Regions from separate parts of the Streptomyces sp. NPDC006314 genome, predicted to be linked through region 3. Evidence: riboswitches for the same ligand, from Rfam matches in the RefSeq annotation. Region 3 holds a riboswitch; each other region holds the start of a gene.
The links. Region 3 has a riboswitch for cyclic di-AMP ahead of ABZ079_RS02115 (C40 family peptidase). Riboswitches for the same ligand answer to the same signal wherever they lie in the genome.
Positions count from the first base shown of each region.

Region 1: it holds a riboswitch for cyclic di-AMP, as region 3 does, so the genes downstream of both, ABZ079_RS20445 (transglycosylase SLT domain-containing protein) here and ABZ079_RS02115 (C40 family peptidase) in region 3, are expected to answer to the same signal.
Region 2: it holds a riboswitch for cyclic di-AMP, as region 3 does, so the genes downstream of both, ABZ079_RS14430 (LysM peptidoglycan-binding domain-containing M23 family metallopeptidase) here and ABZ079_RS02115 (C40 family peptidase) in region 3, are expected to answer to the same signal.

Region 1 is NZ_JBEXRL010000010.1:185,920-189,189, forward strand. Features, by position in the region: gene ABZ079_RS20440 (polyprenyl synthetase family protein) at 1-758, opposite strand, end outside; cyclic di-AMP (ydaO/yuaA leader) riboswitch at 1,463-1,644, shown strand; gene ABZ079_RS20445 (transglycosylase SLT domain-containing protein) at 1,648-2,133, shown strand; gene ABZ079_RS20450 (HAD family hydrolase) at 2,239-3,051, opposite strand; gene ABZ079_RS20455 (FAD-dependent oxidoreductase) at 3,247-3,270, opposite strand, start outside.
Region 2 is NZ_JBEXRL010000006.1:418,401-421,670, reverse strand. Features, by position in the region: gene ABZ079_RS14435 (alpha-galactosidase) at 1-1,483, shown strand, start outside; cyclic di-AMP (ydaO/yuaA leader) riboswitch at 1,785-1,948, shown strand; gene ABZ079_RS14430 (LysM peptidoglycan-binding domain-containing M23 family metallopeptidase) at 1,953-2,852, shown strand; gene ABZ079_RS14425 (SGNH/GDSL hydrolase family protein) at 3,266-3,270, shown strand, end outside.
Region 3 is NZ_JBEXRL010000001.1:470,404-473,673, forward strand. Features, by position in the region: gene pcrA (DNA helicase PcrA) at 1-938, opposite strand, end outside; cyclic di-AMP (ydaO/yuaA leader) riboswitch at 1,223-1,394, shown strand; gene ABZ079_RS02115 (C40 family peptidase) at 1,402-2,385, shown strand.

The DNA.
Region 1 (3,270 bases), on a different contig from region 3:
CGCAGCCGGAGCACGGGCAGGGTGGGGATGCCTTCGCGCAGGTCGGTGCCCGGGGTCTTGCCGGACTCGTGGGAGTCGGAGGCGATGTCCAGGACGTCGTCCGCGAGCTGGAAGGCGACCCCGAGCCGTTCGCCGTACTGGGTGAGTACGTCGACGACCGTGTCGTCGGCGCCGGACATCATCGCGCCGAACCGGCACGAGACCGCCACCAGGGAGCCCGTCTTGCCGCCGAGCACGTCCAGGTAGTGCTCGACCGGGTCACGGCCGTCCGAGGGGCCGGCGGTCTCCAGGATCTGGCCCGTGACCAGCCGTTCGAAGGCGAGGGCCTGTACCCGGACCGCCTCGGGGCCCAGGTCGGCGAGGATCTGGGAGGCGCGCGCGAAGAGGAAGTCGCCGGTGAGGACCGCGACGGAGTTTCCCCAGCGGGTGTTGGCGCTGTCCACGCCACGCCGCACGGCCGCCTCGTCCATGACGTCGTCGTGGTACAGGGTGGCGAGGTGGGTCAGCTCCACGACCACGGCCGACGGCACCACGCCCGGCGCGTAGGGGTCGCCGAACTGCGCCGCGAGCATCACGAGCAGCGGCCGGAACCGCTTCCCGCCGGCTCGCACGAGGTGCTGTGCGGCCTCCGTGATGAACGGGACCTCGCTCTTGGTGGCCTCGAGCAAGCCTTCCTCGACAGCCGCCAATCCGACCTGGACATCGGCTTCCAGAGCCTGGTCCCGCACGCTCAGCCCGAACGGCCCGACGACGGTCACGAGGGGTCTCCTGTCTGCTGGTGTCTGCTGGCGATTACACGGTTTGTCGATAGGTCGCTGCCATCACTCAAGTCAGCGTATCCGGTCCCCTTTCGATCACCGATAGCGCCCACCGGTCCAGCCCGGGCGGTATCGGGTCGTGACCGATATGGTTCCGATGAGCTGGTAAGGAGAGACATTCACTGACTTAATCCGAACCTGCGCGTTTTGTCGCGAACCGCGGGGTGAGCGGAGTAACGCCCGCGCCACAGCCGAGGAACCCGCCATCGCCACCCCGGCCGGCGCCACGGGCACATGATCACACCCCCATCCACCCGAATCCGCCCAGACGGCCCACCTCCCTCCGCACACCGCCCCCTCCGCAGGTCGCCACCACTACGAGAACGAGGGGCGCTGCGGCACGGGCTCGACCGCCACCCGAACTCAGGCGCGAATCACCTGAATCCCCCATGTCTGATTTACTGCATTTTGCTATTTCGTGAATTGGGTCACGCGCCGCCATGGGCCGCACCCTCCGCCCATGGACCGCTTTCCCCTTGCGGCATCGGCCAGTTGAGAGTTGGCGACCGCAAAGGATCAAGTGCCTCATACGGCACAGATCAAGGTCAAATAGTGCGTTGTATGAATCCAGTACTTGTTCCCGACATGTGCTCTCGCATACGTTCCGGGCCGTCGGGCGGAACGCCGAATCCTGCCGCCGCCCGCGTAACCCATCGACGAACTCATTCGTACGGCAGGAGCGGGGGACCCAGGTAAGCCGCTGGACCGGACGGCACGTGCCGCACCGGAACGGCTAGGGGTGAAGCCGTGCCTCCTTCGGGGCGCGGCCGGGCACCTCCCCGCCCGAACCCGACAGCTCACCTCGCAGGCGACGGAGAGGAACTTCCCCATGCCTGCTGCCACTCAGTACCGCCGCACCCGGAACAACCGCATCGTCCGCGCCCTCGCCGCCGTCGGCACCGGCGCCGCCGTCCTCGCGCTGCCGCTCATCGGCGCGACCAGCGCCTCCGCGGCCGGCACCACGACCACCGCGGCCACCACCACCGCCGGATACCCGAACAACCTCGACGGCTGGATCCGCGAGTCGCTCGCGATCATGGCCGAGAAGCGCATCCCCGGTACCTACAACGGCATCTACCGCAACATCATCCGGGAGTCGTCGGGCAACCCGATGGCCATCAACCTCTGGGACTCCAACGCGGCCAAGGGCATCCCGTCCAAGGGCCTGCTCCAGGTCATCGACCCGACCTTCAACGCCTACCACGTGGCCGGAACGTCGTTCAACATCTACGACCCGGTCGCCAACATCACCGCCGCCTGCAACTACGCGGCCGCGCGGTACGGGTCGATCGACAACGTGTTCGGCGCGTACTGACCCACGGCGGGCCGGCGCCTGACACTCGGCGGACCGGTGCGCTCCGGCACCTGACGGACCGGCGCGCACCGGCCCCGGGCCGACGGCGGCGTACTGAAATCCCGGTCAGTCGGTCGGGAAGAGTCTTTCGAGGACGACGGCGATGCCGTCGTCCTCGTTCGACAAGGTGATCTCGTCGGCCACCGCCTTGAGTTCGGGATGCGCGTCGGCCATGGCGACCCCGCGTCCGGCCCAGTCGAACATCGGGATGTCGTTCGGCATGTCCCCGAAGGCCAGGGCCTGTTCGGGGCGGATCCCGAGCCGCTCGGCGGCCAGCGCCAGCCCGGTCGCCTTGGTCACCCCGCACGGCTGCAGCTCCACGGTCCCCGGCCCCGACATGGTGACGGTCGCCAGCGAGCCCACCACCGCGCGCGCGACGGCCGCCAACTCGTCGTCGGACAGGTCGGCGTGACGCAGCAGCACCTTGCTGATGGGCTCGCACCACAGGTCGTCGCGTCGGCCGACCCGTACCGCGGGCAGGGTCGGGTGCGGCATCAGGTACCCGGGTTCGATGAGCGTAAGCCCGTCCACGCCGTCCTGGTCGACGGCCGCGTGGACCTGTCCCACCTCTGCCTCGATCTTGCCGAGCGCGGTCTCGGCCAGTTCCCGGTCCAGCCGGACCGACCACAGCAGGCGGTCGGCGGCGGCGTCGTAGACCTGAGCGCCCTGTCCGCACACCGCGAGCCCCGTGCAGCCCAGGTCGGCCAGCAGGGGCCGCACCCGCGGGGCCGGTCGGCCCGTCACCACCAGGTGCCGGGCACCCGCCCGCGCCACCCGCGCGAGCGCGGCCAGCGACCGGTCGGAGACGGTGTCGTCGCCGCGCAGCAGCGTCCCGTCCAGGTCGGTGGCGATCAGTGCATACGCGGGGGAGGGTGCCATGATCAGAGAATACGGACACCGCGCCCGGCCGACTCATCGTCCTTTCCCCGCACTACGTGCTGCTCGGCCCCCAGTGGTGCCTGCCGCCCCTTTGATGGTGGAGGTGCTGCGGAGGGAGGTGTCGGTGAGCGAGACGGGGAGAGCCGGCGCGGACGACTGCTTCTCGCCGTAGTGGTCGGCCTCCCCGCGAAGAAGTCAGCCGTGGGCCGCGGCCAGGTG
Region 2 (3,270 bases), on a different contig from region 3:
CCTGCCCTGGGTCGCGCTCGACACCGACGCCACCGAGGAGCGCGGCGAGGTCTACGGCTGCGCGCTCGGCTGGTCCGGCTCCTGGCGCATCGCCGTCGCCCAACTCCCGGACGCCCGGGTACAGATCACCGGCGGCGCCGGCTACGACGACTCCGGCCTGCTGCTCCTGCAGCCGGGGGAGTCGTACACCACCCCCGTCTTCGCGGGGTTGTGGAGCGACGGCGGCTTCGGGGGCGCGAGCCGTGTCTGGCACGCCTATCAGCGCGCGTACGTCATCCCGGACGCGGAGCAGGACCGGCCCGTCCTCTTCAACTCCTGGGAGGCGACGAACTTCCACATCTCCGAGGAGCAGCAGGCCGCCCTCGCCCGCCGTGCCGCCGAGATCGGCGTCGAGCTGTTCGTGGTGGACGACGGCTGGTTCGGCGCCCGTACCAGTGACCGCGCCGGGCTCGGCGACTGGACTCCGAACCCCGACCGCTTCCCGCACGGCCTCAAGCCTCTCGCCGACCGGGTGCACGGCCTCGGCATGCGGTTCGGCATCTGGGTCGAACCCGAGATGGTCAACCCGGACAGCGACCTGTACCGCGCCCACCCCGACTGGGTCCAGTACCAATCGGGACGTAAGCGGACGGAACTGCGCAACCAGCTCGTCCTCAACCTCGCCCGCGAGGACGTCCGGGAATACCTGTGGGGGCAGCTGGACGCACTGCTCAGCAACGCCCCGATCGACTACGTGAAGTGGGACTTCAACCGCTGCTTCACCGACGCCGGCTGGCCCGGTGAGCCGTACCCGCAGCGCCTGTGGGCCGACCACGTCCGGGCCTTGTACACGCTGCTGGACCGGTTGCGCGCGGCGCACCCCGGGGTCGCCTTCGAGTCCTGTTCGGGGGGCGGCGGCCGGATCGACCTCGGGATGATGAGCCGCACCGACCAGGTGTGGACGTCCGACAACACCGACCCGCTGGACCGGCTCGCCATCCAGCACGGCTTCACCCAGATCCACCCCGCCCGGGTGATGGCCGCCTGGGTCACCGACAGCCCGAACACACAGCTCAACGGCCGGGTCAGCTCGCTGCGGTTCCGCTTCGTCAGCGCCATGGCCGGCGTTCTCGGTGTCGGCGGTGACCTCACGGAGTGGAGCGAGGAGGAACTGGCCGAGGCCCGGCGGTGGGTGGAGCTGTACAAGGAGATCCGCCCGGTCGTCCAGCGCGGCGAGCTGTACCGGCTGCGCCCCCCGGCGGGCGGCCTGAGCGCCGTCCAGTACGTCCTCGCGGACGAGGCGGTGGTCCTCGCCTGGCTGCAGGCGCAGAGCTACGGCGAACCGGTGCCGGCGGTGCGGTTGCGTGGACTCGACCCGACAGCATCGTATGAATGCCGCGAAACGGGCGAAGTGTTTCGAGGAGCCGTCTTGCTGCACCATGGGCTGCGCACCGGCCTGAAGGGAGACCTGGATGCGACGGTTCTCCGACTGTGCCGCATCTGAGCCTTCTGCCCGAATTGGCGGCTTCGTTACAACTCGCCGCCTTGTAAGGGCCGGTGGTGGGTGACGCGTGAGGAGGGTCATATCGGTGACCGAGCGTCGCACGTCATGTCCACGTAATTCTCAAGAAGTGAAGGGAAAATGAAGGGCGCAGAGGGCGGGAATTCACGCAGGGTGACCGGGCCGGTCCGCCTTCGGTCTCCGGAAACGCGAACGGCGGGGACCGGCTGCTTGTTTCCGTAGGTCTCGCTCGCCTACGTTCGCCACCAATCCGGACGGAACGCCGAATCCTGCCGCCGCCCGGAGTCCCCACACACTTGACCCGCGTTCGGCAGGAGCGGGGGACCCACCAGGTACGACTGCCTGTCCGGTCTCCGCGACAGGCTAGGGGTGAAGTCGCGATCCAACGCGGCCGGGCAGCTCCAGCCCGAACCCGACAGCTGACCTCGCAGGCGTCGGAGAGGAATGCGCCATGCCCGCTAAGGGTAAGCACCGACGTCCCAAGACCCCGCGTTTTTCCCGCTCCCGCTCCCTCGCCGTCGCCGGAACCGGCGGCGCCGCGCTGGCCCTCCCGCTCATCGGGGCCACCGGAGCGCACGCCGCCACCCCCGCGCAGTCAGTTTCCGGAAAGACCGTGCAGTCCCTTCCCGCCACGGTGAAGAAGGCGGCCGCGCAACCGGATTCCGCTGTGCGCACCTACACGGTGAAGTCCGGCGACTGCCTCTCGGCGATCGCCGACCAGCAGCACGTCAGCGGCGGCTGGCACCAGCTCTACGACGACAACCGGCAGGCCATCGGTGCCGACCCGGCGCTGATCCGCCCGGGCCTGGAACTCACGCTCGGCAAGAAGGCCGCGCAGACCCGCGCCGAGTCCGCCCCGCAGCAGGCGCCGGCGGCCTCGAAGCCCTCCCCGGCGCAGGCGGCCCCGGCGGCCAAGTCCTCCGGTTCCACGGCCACCGCCACCGGCTTCACCCTCCCGGTGACCGGCGCAACCATCGGCACCGGCTACCACGTGGCCGGCAGCATGTGGTCCAGCGGCCACCACACCGGGGTCGACTTCGTCGTCCCGACCGGTACCTCCCTCAAGGCCGTCGCCGCGGGCACGGTCGTCTCCGCCGGCTGGGGCGGCGCCTACGGCAACCAGGTCGTCATCAAGCTCAACGACGGCTACTACGCCCAGTACGCCCACCTCTCGCAGCTCTCCGTCTCGGCCGGCCAGACCGTGACCGCGGGCCAGCAGATCGGCCTGTCCGGCGCCACCGGCAACGTGACCGGCCCGCACCTGCACTTCGAGATCCGCACCACGCCGGACTACGGCTCCGACATCGACCCGCTCGGTTACCTCCGCCAGCACGGCGTGGCCGTCGGCTGAGGACCGCCCCGCCCGGCATTCCCCGCCTGACACGCCTCCGAAGGCCGGACCCACGATCCCCGGGTCCGGCCTTCGGTGTGTCCGGGCATGGTCCGGCTCCCTGCGGCCATGTGGCGGTCCCGCCCGGAGTGTCGACAGGGGAGGCGATCCGCGCGGAGCCCCTGCTCGTCCCGAACCGGCCGGTGGGTACTTCGCTTTCCGGATCGTGCGGATCCACTTCAGTGCCACCGGCTTCCGGGTGTGGCGATCACATACCCAACACGTCCGAGGGCAGCCGAATTCCTGAATTGGCAAACTATTTAAGGGTGTCTCATCTCACCGGTAGTCAACCCCGGCCTACGGTCGCGTAAGCCACATCCGAAGGTGAATCATGGTCCGACGTGGCAGACGATTCGAAGAATGACAACAGATCAGTGAT
Region 3 (3,270 bases):
GTGTCGACGTCGTCGTCGGCGCGCTCGCCCGTGCCGACCAGTTCGCGGACCAGCGCGTACTGGGCGTGGTTGGTGTCCTGGTACTCGTCGACCAGGACGTGCCGGAAGCGGCGGCGGTAGTGCTCGGCGACGTCCGGGAAGGCCCGCAGCAGGTGGACCGTCGTCATGATCAGGTCGTCGAAGTCGAGCGCGTTCGCCTCGCGCAGCCGCGACTGGTACAGCGCGTAGGCCTGGGCGAGGGTCTTCTCGAAGCCGTCGGTTGCCTGGGCGGCGAAGTCCTCCTCGTCGATCAGCTCGTTCTTCAGGTTGCTGATCTTGGCGCTGAAGGACTTGGGCGGGAAGCGCTTGGGGTCGAGGTCCAGGTCGCGGCAGACCAGGGCCATCAGGCGCTTGCTGTCGGCGGCGTCGTAGATCGAGAAGGAGGAGGTGAAGCCGAGCTTCTTCGACTCGCGCCTGAGGATCCGGACGCACGCGCTGTGGAAGGTCATCACCCACATCGCGTTCGCGCGCGGGCCGACGAGCTGCTCGACGCGCTCCTTCATCTCGCCCGCGGCCTTGTTGGTGAAGGTGATCGCGAGGATCTGGCCCGGGTGTACGTTCCGCTCGGCGAGCAGGTGGGCGATGCGGTGGGTGAGCACGCGCGTCTTGCCTGAGCCGGCGCCGGCGACGATGAGCAACGGGGAGCCGGCGTGCACGACCGCGGCGCGCTGGTTCTCGTTCAGCCCCTCCAGGAGTGCCGCCGCGTCGATCGGCGGGCGGGGGGCGCCGTCGCGGTAGTAGGCGTCCCGGTCCGGCGGCACGTCGAACTTCCCGCCGAACAGATCGTCCGGAAGCGACTCCGGAACGTGATCGTCCTCGGGCGGCGGCGGGGGCTCCTCCTCGCGCCCGCGAGGGGCCTGGAGGTCCGCCAGGAAGCTGTCGTCAAAGAGGCTGCTCATCGCTCTCCGAGTCTAGGGCTCCCCACCGACAACCGATCCCCGTCCCCGGAACACGGCCCCCGCGAGCGAGCCCGCTGCCGGATGCCGCCGGGCGGCCGGCCCCCGCCTCACCGGCCCCGATTCCCCCTCACGCTGCGGAAGCGCCTGGTCACGTCCACGTGAACCCGGCCTCGGGTCACGGAAATGTATCGGACATACCGCACACCAACCTTCACAGGAGACACACGAGTTGGCTAGGTTGCCGTCAGGCCGCACGACCACTCTCCGGCGAACGTCGCCGGGCCGCGCGGCCTCCGCCGAGTCCGGCGCGCCCCGCACGGTGCCCGGAGCCGGGGACCCACCGATCCTGGGGTGAATCGGCCGACTCCCGCCCGGGACGACGCCGTAGGGCAACCCTTCCGAAGCACCCGCCCGAACCCGACAGCTAACCCGGTAGGCGGCACGTTGGAAGGAGTCGCCTCCCTTGGCGTCGCACCGCAAGCCGCGCCCCGCCGGCACCCGTGGAACGGGCCTGCGCGGCCCCGCCCTCGCCACCGCTGCCTTCACTTCCGTGGCCGTCCTGTCCCAGACGGCCGAGGCCGCCCCCGCCGACGACGGCAGGCCGAGCCTGGAGGAGATCGAGAAGAAGATCGACGAGTTCTACCGCCGGGCCGACTCCGCACCGGAGGAGGAACCGGTGGCCGGGCAGCGGGCGCATGCCGAGGATCCGCGTCAGGAGGGTGCCCGGCGCGCGAGCCGGCTCGCCAAGGCCAGGGAGGGGCGGATGCCGTTCGCGGCCGCCCCGGACACGGCCGCCTCCCTCCTCGCGGAGTACCCGCAGGACCACTTCGCGCAGAGCAGGGTGATGAACCGGCTGGCCTCGCGTGTGAAGGGCGCGGCCGAGCGGGGCAAGGCCACCAGGAGCCCGGAGACGCCGGCCGCCTCGCGCTACGACGTGAAGGCCGCGAAGGCCGCCGTCCAGCACAAGCTCGCCACCGCCCAGGAGCTGCTGTCCCGGCTCACGGCCCAGGAGGGCCAGCGGCCCGCCGCGCTCGGCCGACGGCACCTGCCCGGTCCGCGGGTGCACGGGTCCCCGGGCTCGGGGCAGGCCACCAAGGCCGAGAAGGCGATCGCCTTCGCCCGGGCCCAGATCGGCAAGCCGTACGTGAGCGGTGCCAGCGGACCCGGCTCCTACGACTGCTCCGGCCTCACCCAGGCCGCGTGGAAGGCCGCCGGCGTCACCCTCCCGCGTACCGCCCAGGACCAGGCCGCCACGGGCACCCCGGTCCCCCTCTCCGACGCGCGCGCCGGTGACCTGGTCTTCTTCCACGACGACAGCAGTCATGTCGGCCTCTGCACGGGCAACGGGATGATGATCCACGCCCCGGAGCCGGGCGGGTATGTCCGCGAGGAGTCCGTCGACCGCGGTGGCGAATCGATCATCCGCAGCGTGGTGCGGCCGGGCTGACCGTTCTCGTTCGGGCTCCACCCGCGCCGCACCGGCGTTTCTGCGCTCCACGCGCGTGTGCCCTGCCCGGCGGGATGCGCGCGGCCGCCTTGCATCGGGCGCATACCCGGCTCTCGGGTCTGCGTGCGTGGGGGGGGCGGCCTCCCGCGGCCGGGGCCGCCCTGGCGGCGAGCGGCATCCTGCCGGTGGGCCTGCGTCCGGCCGGCGACGAGACGGTCTCCCGGGTGGTGCCTGCGGGGTGAGGGCCGGCGTCGATGCGTGGCGCTGGGCCGGCTCCGTCCTGCGGATGTCCGGCGAACGGCGGCGATCGATGGCCGGGGCGGAGAGTCCGGGGGCGCTGACCACCGTCGCCGTGACGACCGCGGCGGGGCACCCGGCTCCCGACGCCGGGCCGGCAGACCTTGGCCGAGGCCCTGTCCGCGCTCGCGGCGCTGCTCTGGCCGGTGCCGTTCGTCCTCGTCGTACGGCGCTGGAAGCGGCGCATGCCGGGAGCGGGGTTCCTGTGCCGTTCCGGCCGGGCCTGGTGCTCTGCGTCCTCGCCCTGGCCCACTTCGACCCGCGGCGACTGCTGGAGGGCGCCGGAGGACCACTGGATCGCGGGCGGGGCACTCGGGGTGTCGGCGCCGGCCGGGGCGACGCTGCTCGCCGCCGGCAGCGGGCGCCTGTACCTGTGGGACGACGACGATCGCGGCGTGCTGCGCACTGTGACGGTCGCGCCGCTCGTCCTGGACCTGGCCTGGTACCCCGTGCTGCCGGCGGCCGGGCTACGACAGCGGTGGGCGACACGCCTCCACCCTGACCCGCGCCCGGTTCACGGCGGTCCCGGGCGTGGCTCGCGGTCGCCGCCGGTGCGGTGCTCGCGGCCCGCGCCGGCGACGACATCGC